3 regions of the Kocuria tytonicola genome follow, and region 1 is predicted to be linked to each of the others. Evidence: predicted binding sites of a transcription regulator. Region 1 holds the regulator's gene; each other region holds the start of a gene.
The links. The regulator HrcA, encoded in region 1, represses chaperone genes, less so after heat shock. The targets are predictions, from matches to a motif close to TTNGCACTCGNNNNNNNCGAGTGCNAA.
Positions count from the first base shown of each region.

Region 1 (7,328 bases):
GAGGACCACTCCGAGGTGGAGGTCACCAACCCCTCCGAGTTCCCGGAGGGACGCATCCTGGAGATCCGCGAGCCCATGGTCTCGGCCACCATCCTGGTGCCGTCCGAGTTCATCGGCGCCGTCATGGAGCTCTCCCAGTCCAAGCGCGGCGAGATGAGGGGAATGGACTACCTCTCCGAGGATCGCGTGGAGCTGCGCTACCGGCTGCCGCTCGCGGAGATCGTCTTCGACTTCTTCGACCAGCTCAAGTCCAAGACCCGCGGCTACGCGTCCCTGGACTGGAAGGCGGACGGCGAGCAGGCCGCGGAGCTCGTGAAGGTGGACATCCTGCTGCAGGGCGAGCAGGTGGACGCGTTCAGCGCCATCACCCACAAGGACAAGGCCTACTCCTACGGCGTGCTCATGACGGGCAAGCTGCAGAAGCTCATCCCGCGCCAGCAGTACGAGGTGCCCATCCAGGCGGCCATCGGCTCGCGCATCATCGCGCGCGAGAACATCCGCGCGATCCGCAAGGACGTGCTCTCCAAGTGCTACGGCGGTGACATCTCCCGCAAGCGCAAGCTGCTCGAGAAGCAGAAGGAGGGCAAGAAGCGCATGAAGATGGTGGGCCGCGTGGAGGTCCCCCAGGAGGCCTTCGTGGCCGCGCTGTCCTCGGACGAGGACAACGGGAAGGACAAGAAGAAGTAATGCCCACCCAGCCGGAGGGGGACCCCGCCCCGCGCGACGGCGCCCTCCCCGCGGCCTCGGTGGCGCGCGCGGCCGAGCGCACCCTGAGCCTGTACGTCCACGTCCCGTTCTGCGCCGTGCGCTGCGGGTACTGCGACTTCAACACGTACACCATGGACCAGCTCGGGGACGGGGTCTCCCGGGACGACTACCACCGCGACGCCGCAGCAGAGGTCCGCTTCGCCCGTTCCGTGCTCGACGCCGCTTGGGCACCCCCGCGCGCCCTGCACAGCGTGTTCTTCGGCGGGGGCACCCCCACGCTGCTGCCCGCGACCGAGCTCGCCGCGGTGCTCGAGCAGGCCCGGGAGAGCTTCGGGCTCGCCCCGGACGCCGAGGTCACGGTGGAGGCCAACCCGGACTCCGTGACGCCCGAGACCTTCGACGTCCTCGCGGCCGCGGGGGTCACCCGGGTCTCCTTCGGGATGCAGTCCGCGGTCCCGCACGTGCTGGCCGTGCTGGAACGCACGCACACGCCCACGAACGTGCCCCGCGCCGTCGGCTGGGCCAAGGAGCGCGGCCTGGGCGCCAGCGTGGACCTGATCTACGGCACCCCCGGGGAGAGCGTGGCGGACTGGGAGACGTCCCTGGACGCCGCGCTGGAACTGGACCCGGACCACGTCTCCGCGTACTCGCTCATCGTCGAGGACGGCACCAAGCTCGCCGCGCAGATCCGCCGCGGCGAGGTGCCGCAGGTGGACCCCGACGACCAGGCCGAGAAGTACCTGCTCGCGGAGCGCCTGCTCACGGCCGCGGGGTTCGAGTGGTACGAGGTCTCCAACTGGTCCCGGGACGCCCACGGCCGCACCGCGCGGCAGAACCGCAGCGAGCACAACCTCGCCTACTGGCGGGACCAGGACTGGTGGGGGATCGGGCCCGGGGCCCACTCCCACAGCGACGGTGTGCGCTGGTGGAACATCAAGCACCCCCTGCCCTACACCCACCGCGTGCGGGCCGGGGAGTCACCCGCCGTGGGGCGCGAAACCCTCGACGCGGACACCCGCTACGTGGAGCACGTGATGCTGGGCATCCGCATCCGCGAGGGCCTTCCCCTGGCCACGCTGCGCCCGGAGGGCCGCCGCGCCGTCGCCGGGCTGATCGCGGACGGCTGGCTGGACGGACCCGCGGCCCTCACCGGCACGGCGGTGCTCACGGACGCGGGGCGGCTGATGGCCGACGCCGTGACGCGGCGCCTGCTCAACTGGTGAGCCCCGACGGGCCCCGGCGGGGGGGCGGGGTCAGGCGCGGCCGGTGGTGACGCGGTCGTAGAAGTGCGTGCTGAACCGGTACTGGTGGGGCTCGCCGCGGTTCACCTTGATGCCCGCCCGCACGGACGTGACAGCCAGGTACACCCACGTCACGGCGGCGACCACGGAGAACACGCCTCCCGCCACGGGGACCAGGGACAGCACGATGCCCGCCAGGATGATCAGGCTCGGCAGCAGCGTGTGGTTCAGGGCCTCCCGGGACTCCTGCGCCGTGAAGGGGCCGCGGTCCGTGAAGACCCGGTGGATCAGGTAGCTGGGCAGCGCGCCCACCACTCCGCCGAGGTGCGCCAGGGTGGCCCACTGGCGGTCCTGCGCCACGTCCAGGGGCTGGGCCACGGGGGACACGGACTCGAACGGGGTGTCCTCGGTGCGAGCGGACTCGGGAACGGGCGTGGCGGCAACGTCAGTCACAGTGGGGTGTCCCTTTCAGGGGCGGTAGCCGGTGCAGGCAGGATCGCGGGGGCCTGGCACCGTCATTCTACGGTGTGCGGCTGGGAAACCGCCCGGTCGGGCGTCACAGAACGACGTCGTGCGCGTCACCGCGGGCAGGCGGGCCGCCGCAGGCAGGTCGCTCGGCTCACTGCGGGGCGGTGAGGAAGTCGATCAGCTCCTCCACCCGCCCCAGGAGGGCAGGCTCCAGGTCCGCGTAGCTGTTCACGCGCGTGAGGATGGCCTGCCACGCGCGGCCCACGTCCTGGGGCGTGCGGTGGGGGAGTCCGAGCTCCCGCGCCATCCCGGTCTTCCAGTCCTCACCGCGGGGGATCACGGGCCACGCGGGGATGCCGAGCGTGGCGGGCTTCACGGCCTGCCAGATGTCGATGTACGGGTGGCCCAGGACCAGCACGTTGTCCCGTGCTCCGGGAACCTGCAGGGCCTTCTCGGCGATCCGGGACTCCTTGGACCCCGGCACCAGGTGGTCCACGAGGACCCCGAGCCGACGCTTCGGCCCCGGCCGGAACGAGGCGATGGCACCGGGGAGGTCGTCGATGCCGTGCAGGGGCTCCACCACGATCCCCTCCACGGCGAGGTCGTGGCCCCACACCTTCGCCACGAGTTCGGCGTCGTGGTAGCCCTCCACCCAGATCCGGGACTCCTTGGCCACGGAGGCCCGCAGGCCCTCGACCGCCACGGAGCCGGACCGGGTGAGCCGGGGCTTCGAGGGGCCGGCCGCGGCCACGGGTGGAGTAAGCCGCACGGGCTCCCCGTCCAGGAGGAATCCCGGGCCCAGGGGGAAGGTCTTCACGCGGCCGTGGCGGTCCTCCAGGCCCACCACGCGCATGCCCCCGATGACCTCCACGCTCACGACGGCGCCCACCCACCCGGTCTCGACGTCCTCCAGGACCATGTCGCGGGCCACCGGGACCTCACGGGACGTGGGCCCGGAGCGGGACAGCTGGGGGTCGCCGAGGTCCTGCGGGCCCCAGCCCCACCCGGGTGCGTTCACGGCGGTCTCCTCGTTCTGGTGCTGTGGTCTTCCGACGCGCGGCACCCGCGGTGCTCTGGCACGGGACCGGCCGGGCGGCCGAATCAGCCGCGAGCGTACCAAAGGGGGCGGGGGAGACCCGGGCCGCTAGACTCCCCGGATTAGCACTGTGTTCCCATGAGTGCCAAAATTGACCGGACGCAGCGGCCGGACGCAACGGGAGGTGAACGCCGTGGAGCACCCGCGCAGGGCTCAGATCCTGCGGGCCATCGTGGAGGACTACGTCCACTCGCGCGAACCCGTGGGCTCCAAGGCGCTCGTGGAGCGCCACCGGCTCCCCGTGTCCTCCGCCACGGTCCGCAACGACATGGCCGCCCTCGAGGAGGACGGCCTGATCGTCGCCCCCCACACCAGTTCCGGCCGGATCCCCACCGACCGCGGCTACCGCCTGTTCGTGGACCAGATCTCGGCCCTGCAGCCGCTCACCCCGGCCCAGCGCCGGGCCATCCAGGTGTTCCTCGACGGAGCCGACGACCTCGACGACATCATGGAGCGCACCGTGCGCCTGCTGGCCCAGCTGACGCACCAGGCCGCCGTGATCCAGTACCCCGTGCGCACGGGCATCACGGTGCGCCACGTGGAGCTCGTGGACCTCGGTGCGGACACGCTGCTGGTGATCCTCATCCCCACCTCGGGCCGCGTGGTCCAGCGCAGCGTCGCGCTCGCCGCACCCCTGGACGAGGCGCGCGTGCTGGAGCTGCGGTCCCTGCTGCTCGCGCGGCTGCTGGCCGCGCCCCTGGACACGGTGCCCAGCGCCCTCGCAGATCTCGAGGTCGCGGTACCGGAGGCTTTGGGCGACGCCGCCCGGGCCGTGGGCGACGCGCTCACCGTGCTGGCCGCGGCGTCGGACGAGCACCGGCTCGTGCTGGCCGGAACGGCCAACCTGGCACGCTTCAGCGGGGACTTCCCCCAGAGCATCTCCCCGGTGCTCGAGGCCCTCGAGGAACAAGTGACCATGCTGCGCCTGTTGTCCGAGATGCAGCAGGACGAACGGGGCGTGGCCGTGCGCATCGGCTCGGAGCAGGGCGACGACCCCCTGGCCGAGGCCTCCGTGGTGGCCACGGGCTACGGCCCGCACGCCGCCTCCAAGGTGGGGATCGTGGGCCCCACCCGCATGGACTACCCCACCACCATGGCCTCCGTGCGCGCGGTGGCCCGCTACCTGTCCAAGAACCTGGGGGAGTGAGCGCCGCCCCGGCGCCGCCGCCCCCGACCACTGACACCGACACCGACACGAGAGAAGAAGCGACGACATCGTGAGCGACCACTACGAAACCCTCGGCGTGAGCCGTGACGCCAGCGCCGAAGAGATCAAGCGCGCCTACCGCAAGAAGGCCCGCAAGCTGCACCCGGATGTGAACCCCTCCCCGGAGGCCGCCGAGGAGTTCAAGCGCGTGTCCCACGCGAACGACGTCCTCTCGGACCCGGACAAGCGCCGCGTGTACGACGCCACGGGCAACGAGAACGGCACGGACACGGGATTCGGCGGGGGCTTCCCCGGCACCGGGTTCGGGTTCTCGGACATCTTCGAGACGTTCTTCCAGGGCGCGGGCGCCGGGGGCCAGCGCGGCCCGCAGTCCCGTACCCGGCAGGGCCAGGACGCCCTGATCAACGTGCGGATCTCCCTCAAGGACGCGGTGTTCGGCGTGGAGAAGGACATCACCGTGGACACCGCCGTCACGTGCCCCACGTGCGGGGGCTCGTGCTGCCAGCCCGGCACCAGCCCCACCACGTGCAGCATGTGCAAGGGCTCCGGCCACATGCAGTACCAGCGCCAGTCCATCCTGGGCATGGTCACCACGCAGGCGCCCTGCTCGCAGTGCAACGGCTTCGGCACCGTGGTGGAGCACCCGTGCCACGAGTGCTACGGCGAGGGGCGGGTGCGCGACCGCCGCCCCCTGACCGTCAAGATCCCCGCCGGCATCCAGTCCGGCAACCGCATCCGCCTGGGTGGCCAGGGTGAGGCCGGTACCGCCGGCGGCCCCAACGGAGACCTCTTCGTAGAGCTCAAGGTGGACCCCGACCCCACCTTCGTCCGCGAGGGCGACGACCTGCACGCCCGGCTGCGGATCCCCATGACCGCCGCCGCCCTGGGCACCACCGTGACCCTGGAGACCTTCGACGGCACCCGCAGCGTGGAGGTGGAGCCCGGCACCCAGTCCGGAGCCACCGTCACCCTCGACCACCTGGGCGTCACCCATCTGCGCGGCAAGGGCCGTGGGGACCTGCAGGTGCACTTCGAGGTGGAGACCCCGCGCAACCTCACGGGGGAGCAGCGCGAGCTGATGCAGCGTCTGGCCGCACTGCGGGACGAGGAGTCCCACGACGGCACCACCGTGAACACCGCCAGCGCCGGCGGGTTCTTCTCCCGGCTGCGCGGACGGTTCAACGACCTGTGACGAACCCCGTCTTCCACCACGAGGACCTCACCGGGGCGCGCCCCGGCGAGGTCCTCGACGTCGTCGGCCCCGAGGCCAGGCACGCCGTGACCGTGCGGCGGCTGCGGGCGGGCGAGCCCCTGGACCTCGTGGACGGACACGGCACCCGGGCCACCTGCGTCTTCCGGACGGGGGAGCGGGACCGCATGGGCGTGCTCGTCGCGGACGTGCGCCACGAGCACCCGCCTGATCCGCGGCTCACGCTCGTGCAGGCGCTGGCCAAGGGGGACCGGGACCTGCAGGCCGTCGAGTCCGCCACCGAGCTCGGCGTCTCCCGCGTGGTCCCGTGGCAGGCCGACCGCAGCATCGTGCGGCTGCGGGCCGAACGCGCCGCCAAGACCATGGCCAAGTGGGAGTCCTTGCTGGCCACGGCGGCCAAGCAGTCGCGCCGCGCGGCCTGGCCCCGCCTGGAACCCTGGGTGGACACCGCCGGCCTCGCGCGCCTGGTCGCCTCCGAGCCGGAGACCCTGTGGCTCGTGCTGCACGAGAGCGCCCCCACGCGCTGGACCTCCGACGAGGTGGCGGCATGGGGGGAGCGCGGACACGTGGCCGTGGTCGTGGGCCCGGAGGGCGGGATCAGCGAGGACGAGCTGAGGACCCTGCGGGACGCGGGCGCCCGCCCGCTGCGCCTCGGGAGCACCGTGATGCGCTCCTCGACCGCCGGTCCCGCGGCCCTGGCGGCGTTGAGCGCCGTGCTCGGCAGCTGGGACTGACGCCCACGGGGCCGCCACCCGGGGCCGTCGGCCCGTGACAGGGCACGTCGTCAGGAAAGGCCCTCGTGCGAGACGGTCGGCGTCCGCCCGGACCCTCTTCACGCCTTCGGGTGGGCGGCGGCTCGGGCCGACGGCGCCCGCTGGCCTTCTCGTGCCCGGTTCACCCCGCGCGCGGGGTCACTTGCCATCGGCAACGACGATCTCGTGGTCGTCCACGAGCGTGGTCCCGTGGTCGTCCGTGCCACTCACCCGGACCGTGTAGGTGCCGGGATCGAGATCCACGGTGGTGCGGACCTCGGCGCCCGCGGCGGGATCCGTGCCGGGTGTGGCGGCTTTCACGGTGTCCCCCTTGACCCGGCGGTCACCGGTGGTGATCTCCCAGCGCACGTTGTGCACCGTGGGGAGCACCCGGGCGAAGATCGTCAGGGGGCTGGCCGGGTCCGCCGCGGTCTGGGGGTCGATGAGCCAGACGGGTGCCGCCACGGCCGGGTCGCGGGGCAGGGGATCGGTGAGGTCCACGGAGCCGAACGCGCGGTACCCGGTGCGTCCGTCCACGAGGATGCGCACCTCCTTGGCCGTGGACGAGTCCAGCAGACCGGCTGTGACCACCGCGGCGGAGACGGTGTAGACCATCTGCTGCAGGGCCATGCGGGCATCCTGCTCCGGCAGCGGCGTGGCGAACGCCGCGGCGGGCAGGTCCACG
Region 1 is NZ_RDEX01000001.1:1,684,382-1,691,709, reverse strand. It holds gene lepA (translation elongation factor 4) at 1-687, shown strand, start outside; gene hemW (radical SAM family heme chaperone HemW) at 687-1,931, shown strand; gene EAE32_RS07640 (DUF4870 domain-containing protein) at 1,962-2,402, opposite strand; gene EAE32_RS07635 (DUF3097 domain-containing protein) at 2,569-3,435, opposite strand; gene hrcA (heat-inducible transcriptional repressor HrcA) at 3,647-4,660, shown strand; gene dnaJ (molecular chaperone DnaJ) at 4,731-5,873, shown strand; gene EAE32_RS07620 (16S rRNA (uracil(1498)-N(3))-methyltransferase) at 5,870-6,625, shown strand; gene EAE32_RS07615 (GerMN domain-containing protein) at 6,803-7,328, opposite strand, start outside.

Region 2 (7,328 bases), on a different contig from region 1:
AGCGCTTCGTGGCCGGTGCCGCCAAGGGCGTGTTCGCCATCAAGTACGAGCCCGAGATCCTCGCCTCCGACTACGCGGCGGGCGTGCTGGCCCGGTGCGGGCTCGTGAAGTCCTTCGAGATCCAGCCCAACGACTCCACGGCCGTCCTGGACACGGACATGGACGAGAAGGCCCTGCTGAAGTCCCTGCACTCGCGCGGGCGCAACGCGGTGCGCCGCGCCACCCGCGAGGGCTGCGAGGTGGAGCAGGTCCCGCTCACCGAGGAGAACATGCGCGCCATGTACGCCCTCATGGACACCGTGGGCCAGGGTCACGCGCACGTGAACCTGCGCTCCTACGAGTACTACCGGGCGTTCTGGACCAACTTCGCCGAGCGCGGCCAGGGCCGGCTGTACTTCACCTACGAGGACGGCAAGCCCTCCGTGGGCGCCTACGTGATCGCCTACGGCCGCAAGGGCACCTACAAGGACGGCGGCTCCACCCCGCGGCGCAGGCAGTACGGGGACTCCCACCTGGTGCAGTGGAGCGCCATCACGGATCTGAAGCGGGACCACGGGATCACCCAGTACGACTTCTGCGGCACCCCGCCCTCGGACCAGCTCAAGAACAAGGAGCACCACTACTACGGCCTGGGCCTCTTCAAGACGAGCTTCACCAAGACTGTCGTGGACTACGCAGGAGTCTGGGACCAGCCGCTCAGCCGTGCGAAATACGCTGTGTGGACCAGCCTGGCGGAGAAGGTCCAGCGCCAGCTCTGGGTGCGCCGCACGGGGCAGCCGTTCTACTGAGCGGCCGGCTTCCGGTCGACGCGCCCGGCGGCACCACCGCCGGCGCCTGATGGACGCGCCCTGACGCGCCCGCCACACCAGTTCCGAGCAGTGCCCGCGGCGGCAGGGAAGGTTCATCCGACGTGAGCGTGACCGAACAGTTGACCCGCATGGCCCACCAGGGCTATCCCTCCTCCGGGGAGGGGACCGAGTCCTCCGGTGTGGAGGACCTGCCGTTCGGCCCCGGCGGGGACACGGCGCTGCGGGAGGCCGTGCGGCCCACCACGCCGCGGCGCCGCCCGCGCCCCCTGCCCCGCCCCACCGAGGAGCAGGCCGCACGCGCCGAGCTGCGCAGCTCGGCCGCCCACCCGTACACCGGCCCCCGGACGGCCGCGACGCCGCGGACCACGGGGAGCCGCCCTCTCCGCACGGGCCAGTCCGCCCCGGCCGGTTCCCCGCAGGCCACGGCACTGCCCGTGCTCACCCCGGGTCAGATCGCCGCCGACCGCGCGGGCCAGGGGCACCGCGCGGGGGTTTCCGCCGCTCTCACCGAGCCGGTCAGCACGGCCTCCCGGCGCGGAGCTGCCCCCGCGGCGTCGCCGGTGGAGCGCCCGGAGACGGTGGAGCACGAGATCGCCCCGGCCACCACGGCCATCCCGCGCGGCCAGTACCCGGCCGCGCGCGTGGAGCCCCCGGCCGCACCGAAGTCCCTGTTCCGCTCTCTCGTGGCGGGCGACGCCGCTCCCACGGCTCCCATGCGGGTGCTGGACCGGCTCACGGCCACCCCGTTCCAGAACCTGCGCAAGTTCGGGGACGGCACGGACCGGCAGGCCCGGCGCACCCTGAACTTCGCGCTGCGCCTGGCGGAGACCATGTTCCACTACGGGGCGGACGCCCTGGACGTGGAGAACGCGATCATCGCGGTGTGCGCCACCTACGGGGTGGAGAACCTGGAGGTGGACATCACCAACCAGTCGGTGACCATCAACTACGTCGCGGAGACCACGCCCACCGGAAAGCTCGTGGCCGCGGGCCAGGGTGCCTCGGCGGGGTCCGGTGCCTCCGAGGACCGCACCGCGTCCTTCGCGGGGACTCCCGGGACCACGGGGGAGCGGCGGGAACCGGGCGCGCCGCGCACGGGCGAGGACCCGTGGGGCGACTCGCTGACCTCCAGCCACACCGTGATGCGCGTGGTGCGCTCCTGGACGGACAACTACTCCGGGTTGGCGGACTCCCACCAGCTCGTCACCCGGATCATCGAGGGCGAGATGCCCCTGCGCAAGGCCGAGCGCGAGCTCGCGGCGATCAATGCCCGCCCCAAGCCCTACGCCCGCTGGATGGTGGCGGCAGCCACGGTGATCGCGGCGGGGACCCTCGCCCTCGCGCTGGGAGCGTCGTTCGCGGGTGCCCTCGTGGCCGTGGGCTCGGCCACGGTGGTGCAGTTCGTCACGGGCAAGCTGGCGGCGTGGCGCATCCCCGAGTTCTTCTCCCTGGCGGCCAACGCGTTCGTGGTCACGCTGATCGCCATCGTCGTCTCCGCGCTCGGGGTGGAGCTCTCCCCGCCCAAGGTCATCGCGGGCGGGCTCATCATGCTGCTGCCCACCACGCGCATGGTCTCCACCATGCAGGACGCGATCAACGGGTTCCCGGTCACGGCCGCTGGGCGGCTGCTCTCCACGGCCATGGCGTTCCTGGGCATCGTGGCCGGGATCGCCCTGGGGGTCTCCACCACGGTGAACCTGGCGGGAGCACCGCCGATCGACGTCTCGCAGTCGAGCTTCACCCCCACGGGCGTGCTCACCAACATCGTGTTCATGCTGATCTCCACCGCCCTGATCGCGGTGACCATGCAGGTCAAGCCGCGGCACGTCCCCCCGGCGCTCGTGGCGGCCGCCGTGGGACTGCTCTTCTACCACGGGGCCGCGGCGCTCGGCGCGGGCAGCCGGATCGGCACGGGACTCGGCGCGGTGACCAGCGGCTGCGTGGCCGCCCTGTTCGCGGCGCGCTCCCGGATTCCCCAGGCGGTGCTGGCCATCCCCGCCATGACGTTCCTGCTCCCGGGGCTCACCCTGTTCCGGGGGATGTACGCGCTGACCGTGGAGACCCCGTCCTCGGGGCAGGGCATCACGGAGCTGGTCAACGCCATGGCGTCGATCGTGCTGCTGGCCGCCGGCGTGGTGCTCGCCAAGTACCTGATGCGCCCGTTCATCGAGCAGATGCAGCACCTCTCCCAGCGGCGGAACCGGCGCCGCTGACGCCGCACGGCGGCGCGGGTGCCGTGCCCTCAGCCCCGGGGAACCCCGTCCGGCAGCCGCCAGTCCACGGGCTCCGCCCCCTGCTCCCGCAGCAGGTCGTTGACGCGGGAGAACGGGCGGGATCCGAAGAAGCCGCGGGACGCGGACAGGGGCGAGGGGTGTGCGGACTCCACGGTGGGGGCTCCACCCAGCCATGCGGCGGTGCCCCGGGCATCCCGGCCCCACAGGACGGCCACGAGCGGCTGCCCGCGCTCGCCGAGCGCTCGGATGGCACGCTCCGTGACCTCCTCCCACCCCTTCCCGCGGTGGGATGCCGGGGAGCCCGCCTGCACCGTGAGCACCCTGTTGAGCAGCATCACGCCCTGACCGGACCACGAGGACAGGTCCCCGTGCGCGGGTGGTTCGACCCCGAGGTCCGCGTGCAGCTCCTTGTAGATGTTCTGCAGGGACCGCGGCACGGGGCGCACGTCCGGCGCCACCGAGAACGAGAGCCCCATGGCGTGCCCGGGCGTGGGGTAGGGGTCCTGGCCCACCACCAGCACCTTGACGGCTGCCATGGGCTCCTGGAACGCGCGGAAGATCCGCTCCCCGGCGGGCAGGGTGTGGCGCCCCGCGGCGTGCTCCGCGCGCAGGAACTCACCCATCTCGCGGATCCGCGGCTCCACCGGCGCCAGGGCCTCCGCCCAGTCCTGGTGCATGATCTCGTGCAGCGGGCGCGGGGTGCTCACGGCGGTCCTCCTGGGGCTCGACGGCGCACGGCCGGGTCCGCGGCGCGCGCTAGGGTTGAGCCCATGTCTACCACGGGAGAGGATCTCGACGAGCTCGACCGCGCCGTCCTGGAGCTCGAGGCCCAGCACTGGAAGTACCGGGGTGCGAAGGAGTCCGCGATCCGCGCCCGGCTGGGGCTCAGCCCCGTCCACTACTACCAGCGGCTCAACTCCCTGGTCTCCTCCGAGGCGGCCGCCCGGCACGCGCCCATGCTGATCGCCCGGCTGCGACGCGCGCGGGAGCGCTGAGCGCCGGACGCGTGCCGGGGGCCAGCATCCGGAGGGGTGCCGTGGTGTCCCGTCCCGCGTCCACACCGCCCGCGGCCGGCACAGTCCATCCGCCGCGGCCCCGCCCCGTCCGTCCCGCAGGCACCACGGCCGCTGCAGGACGGGGGAGGGGTGCCCGACCACAGAAGGAAGCAGACCATGAGCCAGTACCCCCACGACGAGTTCGACGACGTCCCCGAGGACGGTGCCCGGCAGGGCGCGCACCGCGGCCACAACCCCCGGGCCCGCACCGGCTCCCGCCGCGAGCTGCGGGCCGTCGTGGCCGCCGGGGTGACGTCGCTCGTGATCGGCGCGGTGTGCTTCGTGAACTCGCCGCGCACGGCGCAGGAGCCGCAGGCCGCGGCCGCATCCCCGGTCTTCTCGGTCCCCTCGGCGGGACCCGACGCCGCCTGGGCGGGGGCGTCGCAACGGTGCGCGGGCGGCGTCGTCCCCGCCTGATCCGGGCGGCGTTCAGCCGGGAATGAAACCCGGGCCCGGGGCACGGGGACCGTTTGCGGTTCCGCGCGCGCGGGTGCCAGTATTGGGTTAGCACTCAGTCGAGTGGACTGCTAACCGGGTCCGGTGGCGGTTGCCCGGCACCCGAGTGACACCACACCACGGTGAGGTGGCGCGGCACGGTGAGGACCGTGCCGCGGAGCCGTCCGTCGCGGGCATCGTGGTGACAAGTCTTGTTTGTCAACCGTCCAGGAGGGACGAAACACATGGCAAAGATGATCGCATTCGACGAAGAAGCACGCCGCGGCCTCGAGAAGGGCCTGAACACCCTCGCGGACGCCGTGAAGGTCACGCTCGGCCCCCGCGGTCGCAACGTGGTGCTCGAGAAGTCCTGGGGCGCCCCCACGATCACCAACGACGGCGTGTCCATCGCCAAGGAGATCGAGCTCGAGGAACCCTACGAGAAGATCGGCGCCGAGCTCGTCAAGGAGGTCGCCAAGAAGACCGACGACGTCGCCGGTGACGGCACCACCACGGCCACCGTGCTGGCCCAGGCCCTCGTGAAGGAAGGCCTGCGCAACGTGGCCGCCGGTGCGGACCCGCTGTCCCTGAAGCGCGGCATCGAGAAGGCCGTGGCCTCCGTGACCGAGCAGCTGCTGTCCTCCGCCAAGGAGATCGAGACCGAGGAGGAGATCGCCGCCACCGCGTCCATCTCCGCCGCGGACCCCGAGATCGGCAAGCTCATCGCCGAGGCCATGGAGAAGGTCGGCAAGGAAGGCGTCATCACCGTCGAGGAGTCCAACACCTTCGGGCTGGACCTCGAGCTGACCGAGGGCATGCGCTTCGACAAGGGCTACCTCTCCGGCTACTTCGTCACGGACGCGGACCGCCAGGAGGCCGTCCTCGAGGATCCCTACATCCTCATCGTGAACTCCAAGATCTCCGCCGTGAAGGACCTCGTCCCCGTGCTGGAGAAGGTCATGCAGGCCGGCAAGCCGCTGCTGATCATCGCCGAGGACGTGGACGGCGAGGCCCTGGCCATGCTGGTGCTGAACAAGATGCGCGGTGCCGTGAAGTCCGTGGCCGTCAAGGCCCCCGGCTTCGGCGACCGCCGCAAGGCGCAGCTCGCGGACATCGCCATCCTCACCGGTGGCCAGGTCATCACCGAGGAGGTCGGCCTGTCGCTGGAGTCGGCCACGATCGACCTGCTGGGCCAGGCCCGCAAGGTCGTGGTGACCAAGGACGAGACCACCATCGTGGACGGTGCCGGCACGCAGGAGGAGATCGAGGGCCGCGTGGCGCAGATCCGCGCGGAGATCAACAACTCCGACTCCGACTACGACCGCGAGAAGCTGCAGGAGCGTCTCGCCAAGCTGGCCGGCGGCGTGGCAGTCCTCAAGGCCGGCGCGGCCACCGAGGTGGAGCTCAAGGAGCGCAAGCACCGCATCGAGGATGCCGTGCGCAACGCCAAGGCCGCCGTGGAGGAGGGGATCGTCGCCGGTGGTGGCGTGGCCCTCATCCAGGCCGGCGCCAAGGTGTTCGACTCTCTGAACCTCTCCGGTGACGAGGCCACCGGCGCGAACATCGTGAAGGTCGCCATCGACGCCCCGCTCAAGCAGATCGCCCTCAACGCCGGCATGGAGCCCGGCGTGGTGGTGGACAAGGTGCGCGGGCTCGAGACCGGCTGGGGCCTCAACGCCGCCACCGGCGAGTACGAGGACCTCATGGCCGCGGGCATCAACGACCCCGTCAAGGTGACCCGTTCCGCGCTGCAGAACGCGGCGTCCATCGCCGGGCTGTTCCTCACCACCGAGGCCGTGGTGGCGGACAAGCCCGAGCCCGAGGCCGCCGGTGCGGGCGCGGGTGCCGATCCCATGGGAGGCATGGGCGGCATGATGTGATCCCACTCCTCGTGAGTGGTGCCCCACCCGCCCTGCGGGTGGGTGCCGAGGAGGACCCCGGACGCGCAGGTCGTGTCCGGGGTCCTTCCCTGTCCGGGGGGCGGTCGGCGTGCCAGCCCTCGCCCCGGGCGCGGCGGTGACCGGGTCCGGCACTGTGCGTGTCGGCGGGTTTTGCGAGGATGGGGCCATGACGATCATTGCTTCCGCGGACGGCTCGGCGCTCGGCAACCCGGGGCCGGCGGGCTGGGCCTGGTACATCGACCCCACCTCGTGGCGCGCAGGCGGCTGGGCCCACGGCACCAACAACATGGGGGAGCTCACGGCGGTGCTGGACCTGCTGGAGCAGACGCGCCACCGGGCGGACGAGCCCCTCACGGTCTACTGCGACAGCCAGTACGTGATCAACTCGATCACCAAGTGGATGCCCGGCTGGAAGAAGAAGGGCTGGAAGAAGCGGGACGGCAAGCCCGTGATGAACGTGGACATCATGAAGGCGCTGGACCGCGAGCTCTCCGGACGCACGGTGCACTTCGAGTGGGTCAAGGGCCACGCCGGTCACGAGCTGAACGAGGCCGCGGACGAGCGTGCTCGCGCCATGGCCACTGCGTACCAGGCGAAGAAGGCGCCGGGGGACATGCCCGTGGGCCCCGGGTTCCGTGACGACGCCGGCGAGGAAGCCTGCGAGGGGTCCGGCGAGGGCGCCGGTGGGGAGGCCCGCGGCGCACAGTCGCTCACGGGCACCTCACCCGGCCCTGGCCGTCGACCCGGTTCAGGTGGAGGTGCTGCTGGCGCAGACACGCCCCCCGTCTCCGGAACGACCGGTGCGCGGCCCTCGTCCGAGGCACCGGAGAATTTCGCGGTGCCGGACGAGTACGAGGTGCTGGATCGTTCCGACGCATCCGAGCCGGACCTGTT
Region 2 is NZ_RDEX01000002.1:23,425-30,752, forward strand. It holds gene EAE32_RS08385 (lipid II:glycine glycyltransferase FemX) at 1-788, shown strand, start outside; gene EAE32_RS08390 (threonine/serine exporter family protein) at 911-3,022, shown strand; gene EAE32_RS08395 (uracil-DNA glycosylase) at 3,052-3,750, opposite strand; gene EAE32_RS12110 (DUF3263 domain-containing protein) at 3,814-4,038, shown strand; gene EAE32_RS08405 (hypothetical protein) at 4,216-4,515, shown strand; gene groL (chaperonin GroEL) at 4,779-6,413, shown strand; gene EAE32_RS08415 (ribonuclease H family protein) at 6,601-7,328, shown strand, end outside.
Region 2: a site for HrcA is predicted at 4,603-4,629, ahead of groL (chaperonin GroEL). Genes of this name have one in related genera too.

Region 3 (7,328 bases), 1.6 Mb from region 1:
GTGCGGGCACCGAGCTGGGGGACGTGTACCGGCAGCTGATGGAGGCCCTGCGCACCCCCACGCTGCTGGACGAGCTGCAGCCCGTGTTCTCCGTGGACCGCCAGGACACCCCGGCGGCATTCCTGTGGGAGTTCCGGGTGACCCGCACAGCGGTGGACCGCCTGGCGGACGTGCTGCGGGAGCGGCTGCCGCAGTACACGCCGTTCCAGATCCACCTGGTGGCCACCACGCTCATCAACTCCCTGGTCGAGTGCCTCGACGAGTGGCTCGCCCGGACGGACGGTGCCCTGGACGAGGCCGCCCGGCGCACCTGGAGCGGGCTGCTGGCCACTGCGCTGGCCGTGCTGGGGCGGGGCTTCGATGCGTGACGCCGCGGCGTCGTCGAGCAGCACGGGGTGACCGTCCCAGACCACCCACCACGGGGTGTGGGACCCCACCACTGACTTCACCGGCCGCCGTGCGCGGCCCACACAGCACGATTTTCCCGATTCGCTAGGAGAACTTCCGTGGCACGACTTCTGTACCGGCTGGGCAAGGGCGCAGCCGCTCACGCGTGGGCGGTGATTCTGGTGTGGGCCGCCGTCCTGGCGCTGGCCGTGGGCGGGGTGGCCCTGTCCGGGGTGCACCTGAGCAACGCCATCACCATTCCCGGCACCGAGACCCAGAACCTCGCGGACCGGCTCAAGGCGGAGATGCCCGAGGCGAACCAGGGAACCGGCCGCGTGGTGTTCTCCACGCAGGACGGCTCCGAGTTCACGCAGGCCCAGAAGGACGGCATCGCCGAGGCCCTGAAGCGGGTGGACGGGGTGGACGGTGTGGACTCCACCGTGAACCCGTTCGAGCGCCAGCAGCAGCTGGACGACGGCCGCCAGAAGCTCAAGGACGGCCGCGCGCAGCTGGACCAGGGCGAGCAGCGGATCGCCCAGCTCAAGAAGAGCCTCCCGCCGGGGGTCAGTGCCGAGCAGGTGCTCAAGCAGCGCGGCATGGACCCGGCCCAGATCGAGAAGCAGAAGGCGCAGCTCGAGGAGGGGGAGAAGACCTACGACCGCATGGGCGACTACCGTGTGGTCTCCAAGGGCGACAACTCCGCGATCAGCGTGGTCACGTTCACGGTGGAGCAGAACGCCGTGGAGGCGGACACCAAGACCGAGGTCATGGACGCCGTGCGCAACCACCCCGTGAAGGGCGTGGACGCCGAGTTCTCCCAGGAGATCGCCCAGGACATCTCCTCACTGGTGGGCCCGGCGGAGATCATCGGCGTGGTGATCGCGGCCATCGTCCTGCTGCTCATGCTGCGCGCCGTGGTCCCGGCCGTCCTGCCCGTGCTGACCGCCCTGCTGGGGGTGGCCGTGGCGGCGTCCGCCACGCTGGCGTTCTCCGGCGTGATCGACATGATGTCCGTGACCCCCATGCTCGGTGTGATGCTGGGGCTGGCCGTGGGCATCGACTACTCGTTGTTCGTGCTCAACCGGCACCGCCAGCAGCTGCGCACGGGCATGTCCGTGCGGGAGTCCATCGGGATGGCCGTGGGCACCTCCGGCACCGCGGTCTTCTTCGCGGCGCTCACGGTGATCGTGGCGCTGGTGGCACTCAACGTCGCGGGCATCCCGTTCCTGGGGCTGATGGGCACGGCCGGTGGTCTGGCCGTGGCCGTGGCACTGCTCATGACCCTCACGCTCACTCCCGCCCTGCTCTCCCTCGCGGGCAAGCGGGTGCTCCCGAAGAAGGTGCGCACCGCGGCACCGCGTGAGGACCAGATCGACCCGCACGACGTGCCGCTGCACCTGCGGCACCCCTGGATCACCACGCTCGCGTGCGTGGCCGTGCTGGTCGTCCTGGCGCTGCCCGCCCAGAGCATGCGTCTGGGGCTGCCGGACGCCTCCACCGAGGCGCAGGACAGTACCCAGTACAAGGCCTACCAGCGCATCGCGGAGGACTTCGGTGCGGGGGAGAACGGCCCCATCGCCGTGGTCGTGGATCTCCCGGAGGGCCTCTCGGAGGCGCAGGCCAAGGACAAGATGGACGCGGTGGCGGACCGGCTCGCGGACCAGGAGGACGTGGCGAACGTCCTGCAGGGCAGCACCACGGACGACCGCACCACCGGAGTGATCCAGGTGATCCCCGGGTCCGGCCCGGCGGAGGCTGCCACCGAGGAGCTCGTGGGCAGCATCCGCGGTCTCAACGACGGTCTGGAGAAGGACGAGGACGTTCACGTGGGCGTGGCCGGGACCACGGCCGCGAACATCGACGTGTCCCAGCTGCTCGGTGAGAAGCTGCCCCTCTACCTGGGGGTCGTGCTCGTCATCTCGCTGGTGCTGCTGCTCATGGTGTTCCGCTCCATCCTGGTCCCGGTGATCGCCACGGTGGGCTTCCTGCTCTCCGTCCTGGCGTCCTTCGGCGCCGTGGTGGCGGTCTACCAGTGGGGCTGGGGCGGCGCGCTGTTCGGCGTGCACGATCCCGGGCCCATCCTGAGCTTCCTGCCCACCCTGATGGTCGGCATCCTCTTCGGCCTGGCCATGGACTACCAGCTCTTCCTGGTCTCCGGCATGCGCGAAGCATACGTTCACGGGCATGCGCCGCGTCAGGCCGTGGTGTACGGCTTCAAGGCGGGCCGTTCGGTGGTCACCGCCGCGGCGATCATCATGATCTCCGTGTTCGCGGGCTTCATCTTCGCGGACCTCGCCATGATCCGGCCCATCGGCTTCGCCCTCTCGGGCGGCGTGCTCCTGGACGCCTTCGTGGTGCGCATGCTGCTGATCCCCGCGGTTATGCGGCTGCTCGGGGACAAGGCCTGGTGGATCCCGCGCTGGCTGGACCGCATCCTGCCGCGCGTTGACGTGGAGGGTGAGTCCCTCGCCCGCGAGGGCGCCGCCGCCGGTGCCGTCTCCGGTGCCACCGAGCAGGACGACGACGCCGCACGCCGCGCCCGCGCGCGGGGTCGCCACCGCGCGGAGACCGCCCACCGCCACCGGGCTGCCGCCCAGCGTGCTTCTGATCGCTCTGCCACCGAGCAGGGTGTTCCCCACCGGGGCGCCCAGGGTTCGGCCACCGAGGGAGTCGAGGACTCGACCGGCGCGCTGGATGAGGCCGCGGGACCGGGACGTGAGGGGACACCTCGCGCGGCAGAGCGCGCAACCGGTCCGGCGGGCGCCGCGGGAGCCGGGGCCGCGGCAGCAGCGGCGCTCGGCACGGCGGCTCAGGGTGCAGCGCACCCCGCGCCGGAGAACGAGACGGGCGCCCCCCGTTCCGGGACCACCGGCACGCCGGCTGCGGCCCACGCGGCCCGCCACGCGGCGTCGTCCCCGGAGCACGAGGAGGGCGCGGCGCCCACCGAGAGCGATCGGGTCCGTGCCCTGCGCTACGGCCGTCACGCGGCGGCGTCGGCGGACCACGCCGTGGCCGCCGTGGACGTGGCCCTCGTGCCCGCGGATGCCGCCCTGCGGCTGACCAACCAGGGGCTGCGGGTGCTGCCCAACGTGTGGGAGTCCGAGGAGAAGCTGCTCGCCTCCCTGGCCGCCGAGGACCGTGAGGAGGCCGCGCCGCACCGGGGCATGCACAAGCGTGCGGAGTTCGGGAAGGTCATGGTGGCGGGGTACCCGGTGGTCGTCGCGCGTCCGAAGGCGGCGCTCGCCCGTACGGACGCACCCGTGGTGATCCACTGGCACGGCGGCGCGTACGTGCACCCCGTGACCACCACGCACTGGCGGTGGATCGACGCCCTGATCCAGCGCACGGGTGCCACGGTGCTCGTGCCGGGCTACGGTCTCGCCCCGGACCACACGGTGGACGAGGCACTCGTGCTGGCCGACGGCGTGTGGGACCTGGCGCGCACGCTGGGCACCCGGGTGTTCGTCTCCGGCGACTCCGCGGGTGGCGGTCTGGCGGTGGCCCAGGCCATGCGGCTGCGCGACGCCGCGGCATCGCCCGCCCGGGAGACGCACCCGGGGGCGGCACCGTCCATCCCGGCGACGCCCGAGGGCCTGATCCTGATCTCCCCGTGGGTGGATGCGACCGTGAGCAACCCCGAGATCGAGGAGTACCGGGACGTGGACCACATGCTGGACACCGAGGGCCCCCGGGCCGCGGGCCGCTGGTGGGCGGGCACCCGTGAGGTGACCGACCCCGTGGTCAGCCCCGCGTTCGGGGACGTGCACGGGCTGCCGCGCACGTTCGTGCTGCAGGGGGACCGGGACATGCTCTACCCGGACACCATGGAGTTCGTCACGGACCTCGTGCGTGCCGGTGTGGACACCACCACGGTGGTGTGCGAGGGTGGCCCGCACGTGTACGCGCTGATGGTCTGGTCCGTCCGCGCCACCGAGGACCTGGACCGGGTGGTGCGCTGGATGGGTCACTGACCCGCACGGCGCCGAACAGAGCAGTGGGCCCGCAGGAGATCTCCTGCGGGCCCACTGCTGTCTCAGGTGGAGCTCAGTTCTCGGAGTCCTCCGAGGACTCGGGCGACTCGTCCTTGTGCCCGTGCTCCAGCACCACGCCGTCCTGGTTCTGACCGGTGGCCACCTGGATCTTGCGGGGCTGGGACTTGGGGGAGACCGGGATGGTCACGGTCAGCACGCCGTTGTCGTAGGCGGCCGTGATGTTCTCGGTGTCGATGCCCTGGCCCAGGTTCAGCTGGCGCACGAAGGAGTGGTTGCGGCGCTCCCGCACGATCCACTTGGTGTCCTTCTCCGCGGAGGGCAGACGGCGCTGTGCGCGGATGGTCAGCAGCTGGCCGTCCACGTCCACGTCCACGCTGGTGGGGTCGATGCCCGGCAGGTCCGCGGCGAGGTAGTAGTTGGAGCCCCGGCGGAAGAGGTCCATGGGCATCTGCTCCAGCCCGTTGCGGGTGGAGAGCACCTGGTTGGCGAAGTTCTGGACCTCGGAGAACGGATCGAAAGTAGCCATGACGGTCATTCCTTCCCTGTGCAGCACATCCGTGGTGTGCCCCGCTGCCCTGCTCGTCCCGCGGACGTGGAGCCATCACGTTTCTTGAGTCCCTCTGACTCAACTACGGAAAATATAGCACTCACCTCGACGGAGTGCCAGAGCTTGGGGCACAAATCTTGAGTGGCCACCGCTCAAGGCAAAGTCCTGCCCCCCCGGCGGCGGGGGCTTGCCGCTCCGGCGGCTCCCCGGCTGCCTGCTGCGCCGTGGTGGCCCGCGGAAGCCGGGCCACGGCGCCCCGAAAGGGTGGGCCACGGCGTCGTCGGCATCCGTAGGATGGTGGCCCCAGAGATCCGAACCGCGTCAGGAGGACCCCGTGCCCAAGGCGAAGAAGAACGGCCGCGCGCGGCAGGACGAGATCCCGTCCACGCTGCAGCGCTCCGACGAGAAGGCGCAGGACACGTTCGCACAGACCTGGGACTCCGCCCAGGACGAGTACCACGACGACGCCCGTGCCGCACGCACCGCGTGGGCGGCGATCAAGCACACCCACGAGAAGGTGGGGGACCACTGGGAGCCCAAGGAGGAGAACGGGCCGTCCGACGACAGTGCCGAGAAGGGCGGCCTGAACTCGGAGGACACCGCCGGGGGAGTGGACGCCAACGCCTCCAAGGAGCATCTCTACGAGATCGCGCAGGAGCTGGACGTGCAGGGCCGCTCGGGGATGACGAAGGACAAGCTGGTGGACGCCATCGAGAAGGCGAACGACAAGAAGACGCGGGACGCCCGGCAGTAGCCACTCCCCGAGCGTCCACGGTGACCGGGGTGCAGTTCCACCCACGAGAGCGCCGACACCGCGGGCAGAACTGCACCCCAGAACCTTTCGAGGGCGCGCAGGGAACGCGCTACAGCTGACGCGCCAGGAACACCGATGCGGTGGTGGACTCGTGGAAGGACTCCACGGGCTGGTAGCCCCGGTTGCGGAACATCGCGATGCCCTCGGTCATCTCGGGGTTGAGGGACACCACCGCCGTGAGCGCGCCGAACGCCCGGACCTTGTTCTCCAGGGCGCGCACGAGGGTGCGGGCGTGGCCCTTGCCGCGGTGCGCCGGGGCGACCCAGATCCGGCGCAGCTCCACACGCTCCTCGTCCAGCTTCCGGACCGCGCCGCACGCGATCACCTCGCCCGTGACGAGGTCCGTCATGAGGAAGAAGTCCCCGTGGGGCGGGGTGACGTCCTGGGGCCCGGTGACCTCCGTGAGCTCGGGGTCGAAGCCGCCGTCGATCCGGTGGTCGAGCTCGCTGAAATAGGCGCTCAGGGCCTGCCGCGTGTGCTCACTGGCGGCCTGACCCTCCACGATGCGGACCGGTTCGGTGGCGTTCATCCCACCATCGTGACAGCTGCGTGTCCTGTTCACCAGCACCCGCGTGGGGTAGTTTTCGTGCGTGACCGACACCCGTTCCAGCGCGAAACCGCGCCTCTCCGTCCTGGTTCCCACGCCGCTGCTGATCACGGAGATCACCGAGCCGGCCGCGTACCGCAACCGCAGCCCGCACGAGTCGGACGTGCACATGCACCCCGGTGGCCAGGGACTGTGGGTGGCCCGCATGGCGGGATCCCTCGGAGCGGACGTCTCGGTGAACGGCCCGTTCGGCGGGGAGCTGGGTGCGTTGATCCGCTCGATGCTGGACGGGCTGGGCATGCAGGTCAACGCCGTGCGCTACGGGTACGGCAACGGCGGCTACGTGTACGACCTGCGGGGCGACGACCGCGAGACCGTGGCCCACATGCCGCCGCCGGAGCTGTCCCGGCACGAGCTCGACGATCTCTACGGCACGGCGTTCGTGGACGCCCTCGCCTCGGACGTTCTCACGGTCACGGGGTCCGAGCCCGGGGACGTGGTGCCGGCGTCGTTCTTCGGCCGTCTCATCCGGGACACCCGGGACGCCGGGACCACCGTGGTGGCGGACCTCAGCGGCGCACCCGCGCTCGCGGCCGTGGACGCCCACGTGGACGTGCTGAAGATCAGCCACGAGGAGGTGCGGGACCTGGACCTCGCCCCGGACGACACCCCCGAGTCCCTCGTGGCAGCCGGGCGGGCGCTCGTGGAGCGGGGCGCGGGCGCCGTCGTCGTCTCCCGGGCCAAGGACCCGGCGCTGCTCGTGGAGCACGACGCGGTGCGCGAGGTCTCGGCGCCCTCGATCACCCCGCTGGACCACCGCGGCGCGGGGGACTCCATGACGGCCGGCATCTCCGTGGGGCTGGCGCGCGGCCTCGACCTCGTGGACGCCGTGGCACTCGGGGCCTCCGCCGGCGCGCTCAACGTGGCCCGGCGCGGCCTGGGGACAGGGAACCGGACCACCATCGAGAAGTTCGCGCGGCAGATCACGGTGCGCACCGTCTCCTGAGAGCCGGGGGCCCGCAACGCAGACCTCCCACCCTG
Region 3 is NZ_RDEX01000001.1:129,023-136,350, reverse strand. It holds gene EAE32_RS00630 (TetR/AcrR family transcriptional regulator) at 1-368, shown strand, start outside; gene EAE32_RS00625 (MMPL family transporter) at 507-4,358, shown strand; gene EAE32_RS00620 (Hsp20/alpha crystallin family protein) at 4,432-4,905, opposite strand; gene EAE32_RS00615 (ChaB family protein) at 5,261-5,680, shown strand; gene EAE32_RS00610 (GNAT family N-acetyltransferase) at 5,790-6,269, opposite strand; gene EAE32_RS00605 (1-phosphofructokinase family hexose kinase) at 6,331-7,293, shown strand.
Region 3: a site for HrcA is predicted at 5,020-5,046, ahead of EAE32_RS00620 (Hsp20/alpha crystallin family protein). Genes of this name have one in related genera too.